Regions from separate parts of the Actinotalea sp. JY-7876 genome, predicted to be linked through region 1. Evidence: predicted binding sites of a transcription regulator. Region 1 holds the regulator's gene; each other region holds the start of a gene.

Region 1 (6,275 bases):
CACGCTCGAGCGACCTGTGACGGGACCTTCTGGTCATCAACCTACGGTTGCGTAACCTAGAATCGAGACGTGGAACCCACCGCCGACCGCCCCTGGCTCGCCTCGTACGCACCCGGCGTCCCCGCCGACGTGCCGGAGCTGGACGGGCCCGTGACACGGACCCTGGAGAACGTGGCCGCGCGGTACGCGGGCCGCGTCGCGACCGACCTGCTCGGCCGCGGCACGACCTACGGCTCGCTGGCCCGCCGGGTCGCCCAGGCCGCCGGCGCGCTGCACGCCCACGGCGTGCGGCCGGGCGACCGCGTGGCCCTGGTGCTGCCGAACAGCGCGACGCACGTCGTGGCCTTCTACGCGGTGCTGCGCATCGGCGCCGTCGTGGTCGAGCACAACCCGACGTACTCCAGCGAGGAGCTGCGCCACCAGCTGGCCGACAGCGGCGCGACGGTCGCGCTGGTGTGGACCAAGGCGGTCCCCGCGGTGCTCGAGGCGCGACCGCACACCTCCGTGCGCACCGTGGTCGCGGTCGACCTCGCCGCCGACCTGCCGCTGTCCTCGCGCGTCGCCCTGCGCCTGCCGATCGCGGCCGCGCGGCGCAGCCGCGACGCCCTGCGGTCGCCGGTCCCGACCGCACCCGACGTGACCACGTGGGCGCGGTTCGTCCGGGGCGCGGAGCCGCTGCCCGCGGCACACCCCCACCCGGACCTGGACGACGTCGCCCTGCTGCAGTACACCGGCGGCACGACGGGCACCCCCAAGGGCGCCGTCCTGACGCACCGCAACATCGCCGTCAACGCGGCGCAGGGCCAGGCCTGGACCCGTCACGACGTGGGCAGCGAGACCGTCTACGCGGCCCTGCCGTTCTTCCACGCCTTCGGCCTCACGCTCTGCCTGACCTACGCGGTGCGCATCGCGGCGACCTCGGTGATCTTCCCGAAGTTCGACGTCGACACCGTGCTCGCCGCCCAGCGCCGACGCCCCGCGACCTTCATGCCGGGGGTGCCGCCGATGTTCGAGCGCCTGGCTGCGGCGGCCAAGCGCACGGGCACGGACCTCACGTCGCTGCGCCGGTCGATCTCGGGCGCGATGGCCCTCTCCGCCGAGACGGCGCGGGCGTGGGAGGAGGTCACGGGCGGGATCCTCGTCGAGGGGTACGGCCTGACGGAGACCTCGCCGGTGGCGCTCGGGAGCCCGCTCTCCGAGGCACGTCGTCCGGGGACGCTCGGCCTGCCCTTCCCCTCCACGTGGATCCGGGTCGTGGACCCCGAGGACCCCATGGTGGACGTCCCGGCCGGCGATCAGGGCGAGCTCCTCATCTCGGGCCCCCAGGTCTTCCAGGGCTACTGGAACCGGCCCGAGGAGACCGCGGCCGTCCTGATCGAGCGTGAGGGCCGGACGTGGCTGCGCACCGGCGACGTGGTGGTCGTGGAGCCCGACGGCTTCGTGCGCCTCGTGGACCGCATCAAGGAGGTCATCATCACCGGTGGCTTCAACGTGTACCCGTCCCAGGTCGAGGACCACCTGCGGCAGATGCCCGGCATCGAGGACGTCGCCGTGGTCGGGGTGCCCGCCGCCGGTGACCTCGGCGAGCGCGTCGTGGCCGCGGTGGTCCTGTCCCACGGTGCGACGGGCGTCGAGCTCGACGCCGTCCGCGCCTGGTGCGAGACCCGCCTGGCGCGCTACGCCCTGCCGCGCGACCTCGTGGTCCTCAGCGAGCTGCCCCGCTCCCAGATCGGCAAGGTGCTGCGGCGCGTCGTGCGTCAGGACGTCATGAACCGCTGAGGCGGCGCACCCTCAGCGCGCCGCCTCGCGCAGCACGCGCGAGCGCACGTAGTCGTGGACCTCGTCGAGGGTGGCGACCTGCCGGTCCGTCTGCCCCCACAGCTCACGGCACCGGTCCGCGTCGACCCCCAGGGCCGGCGCCAGCGCCGTCATGGTCTGCCACAGCCCGCGCTTGCCGACGACGGCGCTGCGCAGCAGCTCGACCTCCAGGAGGGCCGTCAAGGGCTCCCGCTGCAGGCCGGCCCCGCTCGTCTTCAGGCGCGCCAGCCGCTCCCCGGCCCAGGTCGCCACCTGCTTGGGCCGGGCCTGGACCAGGTCCAGGTCGCCGATCAGCGCGCGCAGCTCCTCCCGCTCGCCCTCGACCTCGTCCGCCACGCGGGTCAGTCCCGGGCCCACCGGGGTCCGGGCGAGCGCCTCGGCCGTCCGGCGCATGCGATGCGAGCCGGCCACGGCGCCGGCGAGATGGTCGTTGAGGTAGGTCGACAGGGCCGCGCGGTCCAGCCCACCGGTGGCGGGGGACGTGCGGCCCGCAGCGGCGTCGGTCATCGCGCCTCCCGTCTCGTGACCGGACAAGCGTCGCAGAGGCACCCACGCGGCGCGACCGGATGACGCTCAGGCGGGACGGTCGCCGTGCTCGGCGCGCAGCGCCGTGATGGCGGCCTCGAAGTCGTCCAGCGACTCGAACGCCTGGTAGACGCTCGCGAAGCGCAGGTACGCCACCTCGTCGAGCTCGCGGAGCGGGCCGAGGATCGACAGCCCGATCTCGTGGGCGTCGAGCTCGGCCGTGCCGGTGCTGCGGAGGTTCTCCTCGACGCGCTGCGCCAGCAGGGCGAGGTCGTCCTCGCTCACGGGGCGCCCCTGACAGGCCTTGCGGACGCCGTTGACGATCTTCTCGCGGCTGAACGACTCGGTCACCCCGGACCGCTTGACCACCGAGAGCGAGGCCGTCTCCAACGTGGTGAAGCGGCGCTGGCAGTTCGGGCACTGCCGCCGGCGCCGGATCGAGGCGCCGTCGTCGGACGTGCGCGAGTCGACCACGCGGGAGTCGCTGTGCCGGCAGAACGGGCAGTGCATCGCGCCTCCACCTCCTCCGGCTGACCGCCACACCGTACCGTCGGCGGGCACCGCGCTGCGAACCGCGGTGGTCACGGACGCTGGGGGCCAGGGCGGCGGGATCAGCGCTGCGGAGTCAGGGCTGGGGATCAGGGCTGCGGCACGAGGATCTGCTGCCCGACCTGGAGCTCCGCACCGCCCAGCGCGTTGAGCTGGACGAGGTCGGCGACGACGTCGCGACGGTCCTGGCCCGGCGCCGCGACGCCCCCGGCGATCTCCCAGAGCGTCTCGCCCGGCGCGACGACGTGCGTGACCACGGGCTGGGCGGCCGCGGGAGAGTCCGCGCCGGCGGCCTGGGCCGAGAGCACGACGCCCGCCCCGGCGGCGGCCGCGACCAGCCAGACCGTCAGCCGGCCACGGCGCGTGAGGCGCAGGTGCCCGCCCTGGGCCCGCCCGTCGGCGGCCCGGACCTCCGGGACGCGCCGGGTCGTCGTGCGGCCGGCCGTCGTGCGTCCGGCCGTCGTGCGTGCGGCGGGCGTGCGGACGGACAGGACGGGCTCGTGGTCCCACATGATCGCCGTCATGGCGTCTCCCCTTCGTCGAGCGATTCGAACGCGTGTCCGTCGAACGGCTGTACGTCGAACGTCTGTACGATGTCTACCACGGGCCACCCACCGTGTCGAGACACGCTCGAACAGATGTTTGATCACGCGGCATCGCGCCCCTAAGGTGGAGGCACGACGAGAGACCATCACGAGGCACTGACACGACCCGTCGCAGGGCCGGTCGCCCGAGAAGACATCGCCCGAGAGACATCGCCCGAGAGACACGGAGGCCGTCATGGCGCCCAGGACCACACCCCCGTCGGGCACCGACCAGCAGCCGGGCGGTGACCTCGCGTCGGTGACCGCGCTGCCGGACGCCGCCGCGGGCGGCGACGGGCTCACGCCCCGCCAGCGCCTCGTGCTCGAGACGATCCGGTCGAGCGTCGAGCGGCGGGGCTACCCGCCGAGCATGCGGGAGATCGGCGAGGCGGTCGGGCTGACGAGCCCGTCCTCGGTCAAGCACCAGCTCACCGTGCTCGAGCGCAAGGGCTACCTGCGGCGCGACCCGCACCGTCCGCGCGCCATCGAGGTCGTGCAGCCCGACGACTCGCGGGCCATCAGCCGGCTCGGCGCCGACCGGGGCGGCGTGCCCGTCGACGAGACCGGCATGCACGACGCCGCCCCGGCGCCGTCGTACGTGCCGGTCGTGGGTCGCATCGCGGCCGGCGGCCCGATCCTCGCCGAGCAGGTCGTCGAGGACGTCTTCCCGCTGCCCCGCCAGCTCGTCGGCGAGGGAGAGCTGTTCCTGCTCAAGGTCGCGGGCGACTCGATGATCGAGGCCGCCATCTGCGACGGCGACTGGGTCGTGGTCCGGCGCCAGCCCGTGGCCGAGAACGGCGAGATCGTCGCGGCCATGATCGACGGCGAGGCGACCGTGAAGACGCTACGGCGTGCGGACGGCCACGTCTGGCTGCTGCCGCAGAACGCCGCCTACGAGCCGATCCCGGGCGACGACGCCGTCGTGCTCGGGCGCGTGGTGAGCGTGCTGCGGAGCCTGTGACCCCCGGTCAGAGCCCGAACTGCCGCGCGACGGCGCGGATCTGGTCGGCGGACCGGCGCAGCCCTGCCAGCTCCTCGTCGGACAGCGGGATCTCGAGCCGGGCGGCCACGCCGTCTCGGCCCACCACGGACGGGACCGACAGGCACACGTCGGAGATGCCGCGGTAGTCCTCCAGGAGCGAGGACACCGGGAGCACCCGGCGCTCGTCGCCCAGCACGGCCTCGATGATGCGTGAGCCCGCGAGGGCCACCGCGTAGTTGGTCGCGCCCTTGCCCGCGATGATCCGGTAGGCGGAGTTCACGACCTCCTCCGCGATCCGCTGGCGGTCCGCGGCCTCGAGCCGGCCGACGACCGTGCCGTTGGGCCCGGGCACGCCCGGCCACTCCATCAGGGGCACGGCGCCGATGGTCGCCGAGCTCCACAGCGGGATCTCGGAGTCGCCGTGCTCGCCCGCGATGTACGCGTGCACGTTCTGCACCGCGATGCCGGTGTGCTGCGCGAGCAGGTAGCGCAGCCGCGAGGAGTCGAGCACCGTGCCGGAGCCGAACATCTGGTTCGGCGGCAGGCCGGAGAACTTCAGCGCGGCGTACGTGACGATGTCGACCGGGTTCGTGACCATGACGTACACGGCGTCCGGCGCGACCGCGACCAGGTCCGGGAGCATCCCGCGCACGAGCCCGATCGTCGCCTCGGCGAGGTCCAGGCGGCTCTGCCCGGGCTTCTGCTTGGCGCCCGCGGTGACGACCACGACGTCGGCACCGGCGCAGACCTGGATGTCGTCGGACCCGACCACGTCGGCCATCGGCATGAACTGGATGCCGTGGCCGATGTCGAGCGCCTCGGCCTCGACCTTCGCCGTGTTGATGTCGTAGAGCGCCACGGAGCGCGCGGCCCCGCGCATGAGGGCCGCGTAGGCCATGGTCGAGCCGACCGATCCCGCGCCGACCACCGCGAGCTTGGTGGTGCGGCGCCCGGTCGGGGACGCGTCGAGCCCCATGTCGTCGTGCTCGTGCTCGACACGTCCTGCCACGTCCGCCATGAGCCGTCGCCTCTCGTTCGTCGGGTCGTGCCTGCCACCCTACGGGGCGGCGTCCGGCCCCCGGGTGATCGCCGGCCCGCCGGCCTGTGCGGCGAGCCGGGCCAGCGCCGCGCGCGCGACGCCGCCGTCGGTGGTCTGCCAGAAGGGCGGCATGGTCCGGGACAGGAACTGCCCGTAGCGCGCCGTCGCCAGCCGCGGGTCGAGCACTGCCACCACCCCGCGGTCGGCGTCGGTCCGCACGAGGCGCCCCGCGCCCTGCGCCAGCAGCAGGGCGGCGTGCGTCGCGGAGACCGCCATGAAGCCGTTGCCGCCGCCACGCTCGACCGCCTCGGTGCGCGCGGAGCGCACCGGGTCGTCCGGGCGCGGGAACGGGATGCGGTCGATCAGCACCAGGCGGCACGTCGGGCCCGGGACGTCGACCCCCTGCCAGAGCGAGAGGGTGCCGAACAGGCACGTCGCGTCGTCCTGCGTGAACCGCTCGACGAGCGTCGGCAGCTGGTCGTCGCCCTGGCACAGGACCGGGACGTCGAGGCGCTCGCGCATCGCCTCCGCGGCCGCCACCGCGGCCCGGCGCGAGGAGAACAGGCCGAGCGTCGCGCCGCCGGCCGCGGTGACGAGCGAGGCGATCTCGTCGAGCTGGGCGTCGGTCGTGGGCTCGCGCCCCGGGGCCGGCAGGTGCCGGGCGACGTAGAGGATCCCCGCGCGCGGGTAGTCGAACGGGCTGCCGACGTCGACCCCGTGCCAGCGCATCGGCCCGGGCGTCGTCGCCGCCGCGCGTGCGGCATCCGGCGCGACGTCC
Region 2 (6,275 bases), 300 kb from region 1:
GGCCGTGGCTGACCCACCAGAGCGGCGCCAAGACCGCCACCGCCACCGCGAGCGCGACGATCGACCTCGTCGACACCGTGCTCGACGGCCGGGACATCGTCGTCGCGGGCCAGGTCCGGCTCGACGGCGAGGTCACGCTGGCGGGGCAGCCGCTGCGCGGCGTCGTCGGGGTACCGGTCGTCCTCGGACCCGACGGGTGGAGCACGGTGCTGCTCGCCGAACCCGCGCCCGACGAGGCCGCGCGGCTCGCGGCGTCCGTCGAGCGCATCGACGCGATGCTCGCGCCGTGGGGCCTCGACGCCGCGTCCTACGCCGGGAGCCGCCCGTGAGCGCCGACGACCCCCGCTGGGTCGCCTTCGTCCACGGGGCCGACACCGTGGGCACCCTCACGGCGCTGACCAGCGTCTTCTCGACGCGCGGGGTGAGCTTCGACTCGCTGACGACGGGCGCGGTGCACGGCGACGCCGGGCTGATCGTCGTCACGTTCACCGCGAGCGAGCGTCGCACGCGCGTGCTCGTCCGCACCGTCGAGCGCCTGGCCGCCGTCCGCGGCGTCGAGGTGTGGCGCGCCGACGACCCGGGCCTGCGCGCGGCCGGCGTCGTCCACATGCCCGCCGGGGCGGTCTTCCGGCCCGATGCCGCGGACGTGCGGTGGGCCGGCGACAGCGCGGCCGGGAACGCCGTCCTGGTCGAGGGCCCGCTCGCGGCGGTCGAGCGGGTCCTGGCCGCGGCGCGGGACGACGGCGCCATGGCGGTGACGACGACGGTGCTGCCGCCGGTGGCCGCCGACGACGCCGGCGGCGCGTCGGGGGGAGCCTGAGATGGACGTCAGCCCGGTCGCCGACCTGGTGCCCAGCCTCGCCCGCGTGCTCGACCTCGTCGGGGTGTTCCTCAACGCCGTCCTCGGCGGGACCATCGCCCGCCAGCGCCGGTTCGACATCGTCGGCTTCGCGATCCTCGCGATCGTGTCCGCGCTGGGCGGCGGCATGCTGCGCGACACGCTCCTGCAGGCCGGTCCCCCGGTCGCGCTGACGGACCCGGTCTACCTGACCACCGCGCTCGCGGGCGCCGTCGTCGCCTTCTTCGTCAAGCTCGGGGGCCGGTGGTGGACGCGCACGTACCTGGTGGGCGACGCCATCGTGCTCGGGTGCTGGGCCGCGACGGGCGCGGCGAAGGCGCTCGACGTCGGGCTGGGTGCCGTACCCGCCGTGCTGCTCGGCGTGACGACGGCGGTCGGCGGCGGGATGATCCGCGACATCGTCGTCGGCCGCGTCCCCGCCATCTTCGGCGGCAACACGCTCTACGCGACGTCGGCGGTCTTCGCGTGCCTCGCGATGCTCGGGCTGAACCACGTCGGGCAGCACGACCTCGGCCTGCTCGCGGCGATCGTCGTCGGCTCGGGGCTCAGCATCGTCGCGCGCTGGCGCAGCTGGACGCTGCCCGACGCCGACACCGTCCGCCTGAGCGCGTGGCGGCCGCCGCGCCGGCGGCGGGTCGGCGGCGCGGATCCCGCGCGCCAGCAGGTCCCGCCCGAGGCCGCGCCGGGCGAGGCCGCCCGCCCCCCGGACGACGACGAGCAGCCGGTGGGCGGGGCTGAGCCCACTCAGCCGCCGTAGGGCAGGACCGGCAGGCCCGGCACGTCGACGCGCAGCCGGAAGAGGGCGCCGGCCTCCGGCTCGGGGTCCTCGAGGTTCTCGCGGGACGTGGTGACGTAGAGGTCGCGCAGGTCCGGTCCGCCGAGCGTGCACGCCGTCACGAGGCGCACCGGGAGCTGGATCTCCTGCAGGATCTCGCCGGTCGGGGCGTAGCAGCGCACGCGACCGACGCCGTTGAGCGCGACCCACACGTTGCCGGCCGCGTCGACGGTCAGGCCGTCCGGGCGCCCGTCGTCGCCCGAGCGGAAGGGGCGGCGGTCCCGCAGCTCGCCACCGACGACGTCGAACACGTCGGTCCGGCCGGTGTCGGTGTCGTTGTAGTAGGCGAGGGTCCCGTCGGGGCTGAAGGCGATGCCGTTGGAGATCGTGACGTGCGGCAGGACCGTCGTGACGGTCCCGTCGGGCGCGATGCGCTGCAGGCTCGCGCCGCCCTGCGCGCGGTCGTAGCGCATGGAGCCGGCGTACAGGTTGCCGGCCGGGTCGCAGCCGCCCTCGTTCATCCGCAGGCCGGTGTCGGACCACATCTCGGGCAGGGGGTGGGCGGCGGCGTCCGGGCCGTCGGCGAGTCCCAGGCCGCGCTCCAGGCCGACGACGTACCCGCCCCCGCGGCGCGGGCGCACGAACGCCGCGACATCGCCGACGTGCAGCCGGTCGACGTCGCCGCCGGCGCGCAGGGTGAGGAGGTCTCCCGCGAGCATGTCCACGAAGCGGAGGCCGCCCCAGCTCTCGGACCAGACGGGGCCCTCGCCGTGGTACGCGACGGCATCGGTGACCTGCTCGAGTCGACTCATGCCTTGATCGTGCCGGGGACGCGGCTCGGGCGCAGCATGGGTGGGCTCGGGTGGCGGGCTCGGGTGGCGGGCTCGAGTGGGCTCGCGGGCTGGGCCTGGTCGCATCGCGCTGGCTCCGGCGGTCCGGGGATTCGCGGGGAGCGCCGTGACCGAATTGTCCAGATCCCGGGTGGGGCGTGGTGCGTGTCAGTGGCCGTTAGTACACTAGTTCGATCAGGGGCGAACTGGTACACGGGGGTCGGGATGGTCCAGGCGGCGAGCGAGGCGGCGGGGGTTGCGGGCCTCGACGCGCTGCTCGCCCGGCTGCGCGCGGACGCCGCGGCGTTGGCTGCGATGGCGCTGGGTTCGCTGGAGGGGCCGCGGGCGGCCGCGGTGCGTAGGGACCTGCGGGTGGTCGGAGACCAGATCCACCTGGCTGCCTCGGTCCTGCTCGCAGCGGTGGAGGCGGACGGGCGCTGGGCGCTAGGTGGGGCGGACCGCACGGTGGCGGGGCACGTCGCGCGCCGTGAGGGCATCGCCTACGGGGACGCGGCCCGCCAGGCCCAGCTCGGCCGGGCGATGGGCGAACTCCCCGTCGTGCGGGAGGCGGTGGCGTCCGGGGAGATCACCCGGGGTCACGCCGAGGCGCTGAGCCGCCTGGTGTCCTCCCCCGCGAGGCGCGCCGCCCTCGCGAGCGACCTACCGGACCGCAACGAGGCGTTCTTCGTCGACCAAGCGCGCCGCCTGGGTGTCGACGAGTTCCGGCGCCTGACCAGTCGCATGGCCGCGAAGCTCGACGACCAAGCCGCCGAGCGTGAGCACCGCCAGGCCGTCGCGCGACAGCGCCTGACCCTGACCCCGCGCGGGGACGGGTTGGCGCTGAGCGGGTTCCTCACCCACGAGAACGGTCAGCTCCTGGCCACCGCCGTCCGATCCATCGCCGGCGTGCCGACCAAGGACGACCAGCGGCCCGTCGAGCAGCGCCAGGCCGAAGCCCTGGTCGACCTCGCCCGCCTGGTCCTGGACAGAGGCCTCACAGGTGCCGGGGCCCAGGTCCGCCCGCACCTGAGCGTGCACGTCTCCTGGGAGACCTACCAGCGCCTGGCCACCGACGCCGCGGCCCGCGACGCCGCCGAGGCGGCCGCTCGTGGCACCGGCGGCACGGATGGCGCGGGTGGCAGGGACGGCGCGGGCGCCAGGGATAGCGCGGGTGGCACGGCGCACCAGGTGCGGCGCACGGGTCTCGAGACCGATCTGGTCGATCCCGCCGAGTTCGAATCCGGCGAACCCGTCCCTGCCTCGGTCCTGCAGCGCATCGCGTGCGACTCCCAGGTCACCCGCATCGTGTTCGGACCCGACAGCCAGATCCTCAACGTCGGCCAGGACGAGCGCACCTACACCAAACAGCTGCGCCGCGCGGTCATCGCCCGCGACCGCCACTGCCAGTACCCCGGATGCACCGCACCGCCCACGCTGGGCGAGATCCACCACATCCGGTGGTGGTCACACGGCGGCGACACCTCCACCGACAACGGCATCCTTCTCTGCTGGCACCACCACGACCACATCCACACCCACGACCTACGCATCACCCGAGTCCCCCACGGGTTCGAGTTCCGACACCCCGACGGCAGACCCGCCGCCCAGCCCGAGCACGCCTCCGGGGCACCACCGGCCACCGGCACACGTCCGCCACCAGGCGGCGAGACCGTGCTCCTCGACCTGGGCGCGGCGTGACAGGCCGACCGCAGCGCGACCGGCTGGTTCGGCGCGACCGGCTGGTTCGGCGCGACCGGCTGGTTCGGCGCGACCGGCTGTCGGCCGCGGCGCGCCCGAGGCTGGGCCCGGGCGCGCCGCTCGCGCGTCGTCGGACGCGCGCCGTTCAGGCGGCCGCAGGACCCGCCAGGCCGCCGCCGAGCCAGGTGCGGATCGCCGCGGCGTCCGACGCGTCGAGCTCCATCCGCGCGCCGCGGCACAGGCCGATGACGTACTCCGCCCAGGTCTCCGCCACCTCGCGGGCGGTCGGCGCCGCCGCGAGGTCGAGGCCCGCGTAGAGCACGCCGGCGATCACGGCGTTGACGGACGCACGACCAATCGGCTCCCCCGCCGCCTGGCACGCGTCGTGCACGCGCCGTGCCGTCTCCGGGCGGTCGAAGGGATGCTCGGCGACGTCCTCGGCGAGGGTCGCGATGAGGACGCGGTACCGGTCGGCCGGCAGGTTCGGCACGTCGGTCACGTCCACGACCTGGCGCTGCAGCGGCGGCAGGTTGGGGGCGCCTCCGGGCAGGTCGGACTCGCTGAACCGGCGCGGGTCCCAGACGAAGCCCGGGGCGGGCTCCGGTGACGCCGCCACTTCGGGCACCGCCTCCGCGATCCACCCGAAGAAGCCGCCCGTGCCGTCCCAGCCGCTGCTGCGCAGGGTCGGGTCGGCCTTGTGGGCCGCCTGGGCCACGAGCCCACCTCGCAGCGGGCGGTCCGCACCCCGCACCTGGCGCAGCACCGCGCGCCGGGCCGGTGACTGCGCCTGCGACTGCGTCGGTGACTGCTGACGGCGCTGCTGTCGCTGCGCCTGCGGTGCCTCGGCGGCGTCGTCGAACTCGTCGATGTCGATCTCGGGGCCGGCGCCGGCGTCAGCGCCCGCGTCAGCGCCCGAGTCGGCGTCGGCGTCGGCGGTGGGCGTCCCGGCGGCTCGCGCGCCGCCCGCCGGAGCGGTGGCGCGGCGCGAACCACGGCGGCGGGCCGTCGTGGCGGGCGCCTCCTCGGGCGTCGCCCCGGCGACGTCGGGGTCGCCCACGGCGGCCTCCGGCCCGGCCTCGTCGCGCTTCGCAGAACCCGAGGCCGCGTCCGGGGCGGCGTCGTCGCCCGCCACGTCGGCGGCACCGGTCGCCGCGGTGCCGGCCTTGCGTCGGCCGCCACCACCCCGGCGGGCCCGCGTGCCGCCCGCAGCGGCGGTCTGCTCGGCACCGGCTGCCGAGGCGTCGTCGGCCTCGGCAGCCTCGGCCTGGTCGCCGTCGGTGGCCGAACCGAGGGCGGCCGCGACGGCCGCCCGGGCGGCGGCAGAGCGGCCGCGGCCGGAACGGCCGGTGGAGGACGCAGTCGTCGAGGCCGCGTCGGCCGCCTCGAGCGGCCCGTCGACCTCCAGGGGCCCACCGTTCAGCGCGTCGTCGTCCACGGCGTCGGCGGTCCCCTGGCCGTCGGACGCCTGACCCGCGGCGGCCTTGGCGCCGGAACGCCCGCCACGCCCCCGGCCCCCGCGGCCGCGGGACGCGCCGGCGCGCGCCGGCTCGGCCGCGAGCGCGAGGTCGCCGACACCCACGAGTGCGACCTCGTCCGCGAGGGACGGCTCCGGGAAGCGCACGATCTCCGCGAGCCCGTCCGCGGTGACGACGGTGTCGGCGACCGCGCGGTACGCCGCGGCGGCGGGCGAGGCGGTGATGATGGTGACCTTGCGGTCCGCCGCACGCCACCGCAGGGCGAGCGGCGTGAAGTCGGCGTCCGCCGACATCAGGACGAACTCGTCGTAGTGCGTGGACGCCGCGAGCGCGTCGACGGCGTCGAGCACGAGGCTGATGTCGGCGCTGCTCTTGCCCTGCTGGGTCAGCGACGGGCAGTCGACCACCTGGAAGCCGGCGCGCGTGAAGTTCGGCCGGAACTGCGAGAACACGGACGGATTGAGGTAGCAGGCCCGGACCAGGAAGCGCCGCGTGAAGTCGCCGTCGGCGTCGCTGCCGGTCTCGAGCGCGGACAGCCAGTGACCCGGCTGGCTCGCGAAGGCCTCGGCGGCCGCGGGGTCCAGGCGCCGCAGTCCGATGTAGACGTTGTCGAAGTCGACGAACAGCGCGCAGCGCAG
Region 3 (6,275 bases), 380 kb from region 1:
GTGCGCGCGTCGCGCTTGGCGTGGTTGAGGGCGGCGCACTGCGGGCACAGCTGGTGGTAGAACGCGTCGACCTGGCTGTACAGCTCCTTGCAGATGTAGCAGGCGCGCGGTCGCAGCAGGGTGCCGGCGCTCGCGCCGCGGGTCTGGGACACGAGCGGCAGGCCGGCCGTCTCGTCGTCGATGCGCTGCGGGCTGCCCGTGGCGGTCGCGGCCACGACGGCGGCGTCCTGCGCGCTCACGGCGGCGCGGCGGTCCAGGCGCCGCTGCTTCTTCACCGCCTTGAAGAGGCGGGCGGTGGCGCGTCGCAGCGCGAGGGCGTCCGGGTGGTCCTCGGGGAGCTGCTCCGCACGCCGGAGCACGTCGAGGCACGCGGCGAGCTCGGTGGGCTCGATCGCGTCGGGGGAGCTCGCGGACGGGGTCGCGGGGGACGTGGTGGGGGTGGTGGTGCGCTGCACGGCGGTGGTCCTCGGTCGGTGGCGGCGCCCGGATCGGCCGGAGAGCGCCCGGACAACTGTACGCACCGCATCGTTGACCCCCCGATCCCGCGCCCCTAGCGTGCCGTTACCCACCAGTAACCCAGCGGTGTCACGCTGCACGAGCACCCGTCCTGCACCACCACCCGGTGAGGAGCACCATGGCCGCCACGACCAGCACCGACAGCTCGCAGGCCGCGGTTCCGGACGTCGTCGTCCTGGGCCCCGGACGGGCGCCGGACGGTGAGGTGGCGACGCGGCTGGGCCGCGGCGCCGGGCTGCTGGTCGTCGGGGCGGACCCCTGGCACCCCGAGGTCGTCGCGCTGCTGGCCGCGCGCGGCATCGACGTCGTGCCCGTCCCGCCCCAGCCGGGCCCCTTGCGGCTCGACGCGGCGGCCGGTGTCACCGACCAGGACCTCGGGGCCTGGGTCGGCGACCTGGAGGGCACGCTGGGCGCCCACCTGGGCGTGACCGGGACGGCCGCCCCCTTCGTCCGGACGTCCGCGGGGGCCGTCTGCGGGGTCCTTGCCGAGGGCGAGCACGGCCGCACCGCGGTCGTGGCCGCCGACCTGACGCCGGGCGCCTCGGCCGCGGCGCTGCTGCGCAACCTCAGCGCGTGGTGCGCGCCCGAGCCGGCGCCGCTCGCGCCCGCGGCGGCCCTGTCCGGCGCGGTCGCCGATCCGGCGTGGCAGCGCCTCAAGGCCGCGGTGGCCTCGCTCCAGGCGGTCCAGGCCGCGGACGGATCCGTGCCGCAGGCCGCGGACCACGCGACCGCCCGCGCCGCCGTCGACGCCGTCCGCGCCGCGGTCGCCGCGCTGCGCCCATGGTTCCCGCACGACGACGACTACCTGGCGGCCCTCGACGTCGACCTGGCCCGCTGGGCCGACGGCGGCTTCCTCGTGCCGGACTTCCTCGACTCGCTCGTCGCCTTCCAGCCGCAGCGGCACCGGATCGACGGGCTCCAGCACCTCGTGGTCTTCGGGATGTACACGCAGAACGGCAGCCCGGACCGGCACCTCGAGGCGGTGCTCGTCGAGGTGGTGTGGCCGGAGTTCGTCGCCGAGCTCGAGGCGGGGGACTACTCGAACGCGATGTTCGTGCCCATCCGCTTCGTCGACTTCACGGCGGGGTACGACACCAACTCGGCGGTGCTCTTCCCCGAGACGGTCGCGATGCGCGCGGTGCCCACGTTCACGTGGGGCGCGATCTTCGCGGACCGCGAGGCGGCGCGCTTCCGGCGGGTGGTCCGGGCGGCGGCGGAGACGACGCGGCTGTCGCTGCCGCCGGACGCGGCCCGGCTCCTGGCGGACCAGCGCCTGGCCGAGGAGACCTTCGTCATGTGGGACCTCATCCACGACCGCACCCACATGCGCGGGGACCTGCCGTTCGACCCGTTCATGATCAAGCAGCGGATGCCGTACTTCCTCTACGCGCTCGAGGAGCTGCGCTGCGACCTCGTCGCCTTCCGGGAGGCGGTGCGCCTGCAGGACGAGGTGCCGCACGCCCGCCTCGTGCAGTACGCGGTCGTCTTCGACCGCATCTTCCGGTTCGCGATCACCGGCAGCCGGGTGCGGAACTACGACGGCCTGGGCGGGCAGCTGCTGTTCGCGTGGCTGCACCAGCACCACGTCCTGCACTGGACGGACAACCGGCTCTCGATCGACTGGGAGGGCCTGCCGGACGTGGTGCTCGCGCTCGGCCGCGAGATCGAGGACCTGTACTGGCGCTCGATCGACCGGCCCAAGGTGTCGCACTGGCTCGCCGCGTACGGGCTCGTCTCCGCCACCCTCACGCCGCACCCGTCGTCCACCTGGGCGAAGGGCGCCGACGCGCTGCCGCTCGACGGCCCCCTCAAGGGCCTCACGGACGCGGTGCTGCCGGACGAGTTCCCGCTGTCGATGTTCTACGAGGCCCTGACGCGGCGCATCGGCGACGTGGTGGGCTCGACCGCGGGCATCACGGGGCGGTGAGAGGATTCACCGCGTGACCACGCTGCACGACCCCGCCGCCACGAGCTTCGCGTCCGACAACTACGCCGGCGCCCACCCCGAGATCCTGCAGGCCCTCGTCGACGCCAACGGGGGACACCAGGTCTCCTACGGCGAGGACGTCTACACCGCGCGCCTGCGGGAGGTCATGGCGGCCCACCTCGGGCGCGAGGTCGAGGTCTTCCCGGTGTTCACGGGGACCGGCGCGAACGTGCTGTCGCTCCAGGCCATGCTGCCGCCGTGGGGCGCGGTGGTGTGCAGCGAGAACGCCCACATCCACACGGACGAGAACGGCGCGCCCGAGCGCGTCGCGGGCATCAAGCTCCTCACGGTGCCGACGCCGGACGCCAAGCTGACGCCCGAGCTCGTCGACCGGCAGGCGTGGGGCTGGGGCGACGAGCACCGGGCACAGCCGCTCGTCGTCTCGCTCACCCAGACGACGGAGCTCGGCACCTGCTACACGCCCGACGAGCTGCGCGCCCTGTGCGACCACGCCCACTCGCTCGGCATGCGGGTCCACCTCGACGGCGCGCGGCTGGCCAACGCCGCCGCGACGCTCGGCGTGCCGTTGCGGGCGCTCACGACGGACGTCGGCGTGGACGTGCTCTCGTTCGGCGGGACGAAGAACGGCCTGCTCGGCGCCGAGGCCGTCGTCGTCCTGAACCCGGAGGCCGCGCAGGGGCTGCCCTACCTGCGCAAGATGAACATGCAGCTGGGCTCCAAGATGCGCTTCCTCTCCGCGCAGCTCGTGGCCCTGCTCGAGGGCGACCTGTGGTTGCGGTCCGCGCAGCACGCGAACGCGATGGCGCTGCGCCTGCGTGATGCGGTCGTGCCGCTGCCGGGCGTCGAGGTCGTCCAGCGCGTCGAGTCGAACGCGGTGTTCGCGGCGCTGCCGGTCGGCGCGGCCGACCGGCTCCGTGAGCGCTTCCGCTTCTACGACTGGAACCGCGCGCGCGGCGAGGTGCGGTGGATGTGCGCCTTCGACACCACCGAGGCCGACGTCGACGCGTTCGCCACCGCGCTCCGCGAGGAGCTCGCCCGCGAGGACCAGCCCGCCGGCTGAGGCGCTCGGGAGCAAGGGCGAGCCCCGGCACCGGGCATTCCCCTCCCACCTCGCCGGGCCGTTCGGCTCATGCGGCCGGCGCGTCGACGAACGTCGTCTCGTCGAAGAGCCCCACGTTCTCGCCCGGAGGCCCGCTCGCCCCTCTGTCCGGGGCATCGACGGCGATGCGGCCCGGTGGCGCGCCGGGTGCGTGCTCGGGCAGGACAGCGGGTCGGCCGTCGGGGTGTCGGAACTCGAACCCGTGCGGGACTCGGGTGATCCGTAGGTCGTGGGTGTGGACGTGGTCGTGGTGGTGCCAGCACAACAGGACGCCGTTGTCGGTGGAGGTGTCGCCGCCGCGTGACCACCACCGGATGTGGTGGATGTCGCCCAGGGCGGGTCGTGCGGTGCATCCGGGGTACTGGCAGTGCCGGTCGCGGGCGATGACCGCGCGGCGGAGTTGTTTGGTGTAGGTGCGTCGGGTTTGGCCGACGTTGAGGATCTGCCGGTCGGGTCCGAACACGATCCGAGTGACCTCGGAGTCGCAGGCGATGCGCGCCAGGACCGAGGGCGGGACCGGGTCGCCGGAGTCGAGCTCGGCGGGGTCGAGGAGATCGGTTTCGAGCCCGGTGCGCCGGGCGGGTGCGCCGTCGCCGTCGCGGGCGGCCGCGTCGGTGGCCAGGCGTTGGAAGGTGTCCCAGGAGACGTGGACGTTCAGGTGCGGGCGAACCTGGGCCCCGACACCGGTCAGGCCCTGGTCCAGGACCAGCCGGGCGAGGTCGACCAGGGCTTCGGCCTGGCGCTGCTCAACGGGTCGCTGGTCGTCTTTCGCGGGCACGCCGGCGATGGATCGGACGGCGGTGGCCAGGAGCTGACCGTTCTCGTGGGTGAGGAACCCCGCGACCGTGACGCCGTCCCCGCGCGGGGTCAAGGTCAGGCGCTGGCGGGCGACGGCCTGGCGGTGCTCACGCTCGGCGGCCTGGTCGTCGAGCTTCGTGGCCATGCGACTGGTCAGGCGGCGGAACTCGTCGACACCCAGGCGTTTGGCCTGCTCGACGAAGAACGCCTCATTGCGGTCGGGCAGGTCGCTGGCCAAGGCGGCGCGCCGGGCGGGGGAGGACACCAGCCGGCTCAACGCCTCGGCGTGACCCCGGGTGATCTCCCCGGACGCCACCGCCTCGCGCACCACGGGCAGTTCGCCCATGGCCCGGCCGAGCTGGGCCTGGCGGGCCGCGTCCCCGTAGGCGATGCCCTCACGGCGCGCGACGTGCCCCGCCACCGTGCGGTCCGCCCCACCTAGCGCCCAGCGCCCGTCCGCCTCCACCGCTGCGAGCAGGACCGAGGCAGCCAGGTGGATCTGGTCTCCGACCACCCGCAGGTCCCTACGCACCGCGGCCGCCCGCGGCCCCTCCAGCGAACCCAGCGCCATCCCCGCCAACGCGGCGGCGTCCGCACGCAGCCGGGCGAGCAGCGCGTCGAGGCCCTCGACCCCGATCCCACCCGCCTCGCCCATCTCGACCCCCTGTGCACCGGTTCGCCCCTGATCGAACTAGTGTACTAATGGCCACCGACACGCACCATGCGCCGCCCGAGATCCGGACACAACCGACCCGGCCGCGCACAGCCCTCGTCGGCCGGCAGGAGCGCCCGTCACACGCCGCGCACGAACCGCACCTGCCGCACGTCCATCTCCGTCGTGCTCCGCCCGTCGGGCGCGAAGCCGTGCTTGCGGTAGAAGGCCTGCGCGCGCGGGTTGGGGTCCGCCACCCAGGCGGCGACGCCCTCGTCGGGGTCCAGGACCGCGTCCAGCAACGCCGCGCCGGCACCTGAGCCGTGGTGCGCGGCATCCACGTAGAGCACGAACAGCTGTCGGCTCCAGGTGGCGTCCGGGTCGCGGGCCGGTCCGGACATCGCGATGCCGACGACCGCGCCGTCGATCTCCGACACGGCGACGCGGTTGCCGCGGTAGCGCTCGTCGGTGAGGCCGACGGTCCAGAAGTGCTCGCGCCTCCGGAGGAGCTCCGGGTCGTCCAGCACCGAGTCCGGCATGAGTCCGCGGTAGGTCTGGCGCCAGGAGTCGACGTGCACACGCGCCATCTCGGGGGCGTCGGCGACCACCGCGGGCCGCACGGTCACAGCAGGCGTCATCCCGTGACACTAGAGAGGGCAAAGACGCGCGGCCACGCGATATCCCAGAGGCGGCCACGCGACCACCCGGAGGCGTGCGCCGTCAGCCCTGCCCGGCCGCGGGCAGCAGGCCCGCGTCCACCAGCTTCAGCGCGATCTCGTTGCCGTCCCCGCCGTGTACGACGGCGGCCGTGTCGCCACGCCGACCGAGGTCGTCGTCCTCGGCCGGCGTCGGGGTGCCGTGCGCGAGGACCTGCTCCGCCGGGGTCAGCTGCCGGATCGCGATGAGCTCGACCCGGTCCGGGTGCTCCGCGGCGATGTCGCCGTAGATCTGCGGGTCGTGCTGGCCGTCGTCGCCCACGAGCACCCACCGGATGTGCGGGAACTCCGTCATCAGGCGGCGGAGCGTCTCGCGCTTGTGGTGCTGCCCGCTGCGGAACCAGCCCGTGTTGGTCGGGCCCCAGTCGGTCAGCAGCAGCGGACCCGACGGGTACCCGTGGCGCTCGAGGAACCGGCGGATCGCGGGCGCGACGTTCCACGCACCGGTCGAGAGGTAGAAGGTCGGCGCGCCGGGGTTCGCGGCGCCCCACCGCCGGTAGAACGCGGACATGCCCGGCACGACGCGCCGCGCGTTCTCGTGCAGCA

Evidence for each region. Region 1 encodes LexA, which represses DNA repair genes until DNA is damaged. Its sites were predicted from a motif close to TCGAACANNTGTTCGA; they were not measured.
Region 2: a site for LexA is predicted at 2,644-2,659, ahead of H2O74_RS04945 (HNH endonuclease signature motif containing protein). Genes of this name have one in related genera too.
Region 3: a site for LexA is predicted at 5,048-5,063, ahead of H2O74_RS08050 (HNH endonuclease signature motif containing protein). Genes of this name have one in related genera too.

Annotation. Positions count from the first base shown of each region.
Region 1 covers NZ_CP059493.1:1,339,398-1,345,672, reverse strand. The annotation lists gene H2O74_RS06375 (aldo/keto reductase) at 1-20, shown strand, start outside; gene H2O74_RS06370 (AMP-binding protein) at 70-1,779, shown strand; gene H2O74_RS06365 (hypothetical protein) at 1,792-2,325, opposite strand; gene nrdR (transcriptional regulator NrdR) at 2,392-2,853, opposite strand; gene H2O74_RS06355 (LysM peptidoglycan-binding domain-containing protein) at 2,982-3,416, opposite strand; gene lexA (transcriptional repressor LexA) at 3,673-4,437, shown strand; gene H2O74_RS06345 (L-lactate dehydrogenase) at 4,445-5,434, opposite strand; gene H2O74_RS06340 (ATP-dependent DNA helicase) at 5,516-6,275, opposite strand, start outside.
Region 2 covers NZ_CP059493.1:1,040,210-1,046,484, reverse strand. The annotation lists gene H2O74_RS04965 (lactate dehydrogenase) at 1-329, shown strand, start outside; gene H2O74_RS04960 (hypothetical protein) at 326-820, shown strand; gene H2O74_RS04955 (trimeric intracellular cation channel family protein) at 822-1,616, shown strand; gene H2O74_RS04950 (SMP-30/gluconolactonase/LRE family protein) at 1,604-2,446, opposite strand; gene H2O74_RS04945 (HNH endonuclease signature motif containing protein) at 2,690-4,162, shown strand; gene H2O74_RS04940 (NYN domain-containing protein) at 4,308-6,275, opposite strand, start outside.
Region 3 covers NZ_CP059493.1:1,718,705-1,724,979, forward strand. The annotation lists gene H2O74_RS08035 (SDR family oxidoreductase) at 1-455, opposite strand, end outside; gene H2O74_RS08040 (DUF6421 family protein) at 1,133-2,443, shown strand; gene H2O74_RS08045 (low specificity L-threonine aldolase) at 2,457-3,524, shown strand; gene H2O74_RS08050 (HNH endonuclease signature motif containing protein) at 3,592-5,016, opposite strand; gene H2O74_RS08055 (GNAT family N-acetyltransferase) at 5,154-5,651, opposite strand; gene H2O74_RS08060 (App1 family protein) at 5,734-6,275, opposite strand, start outside.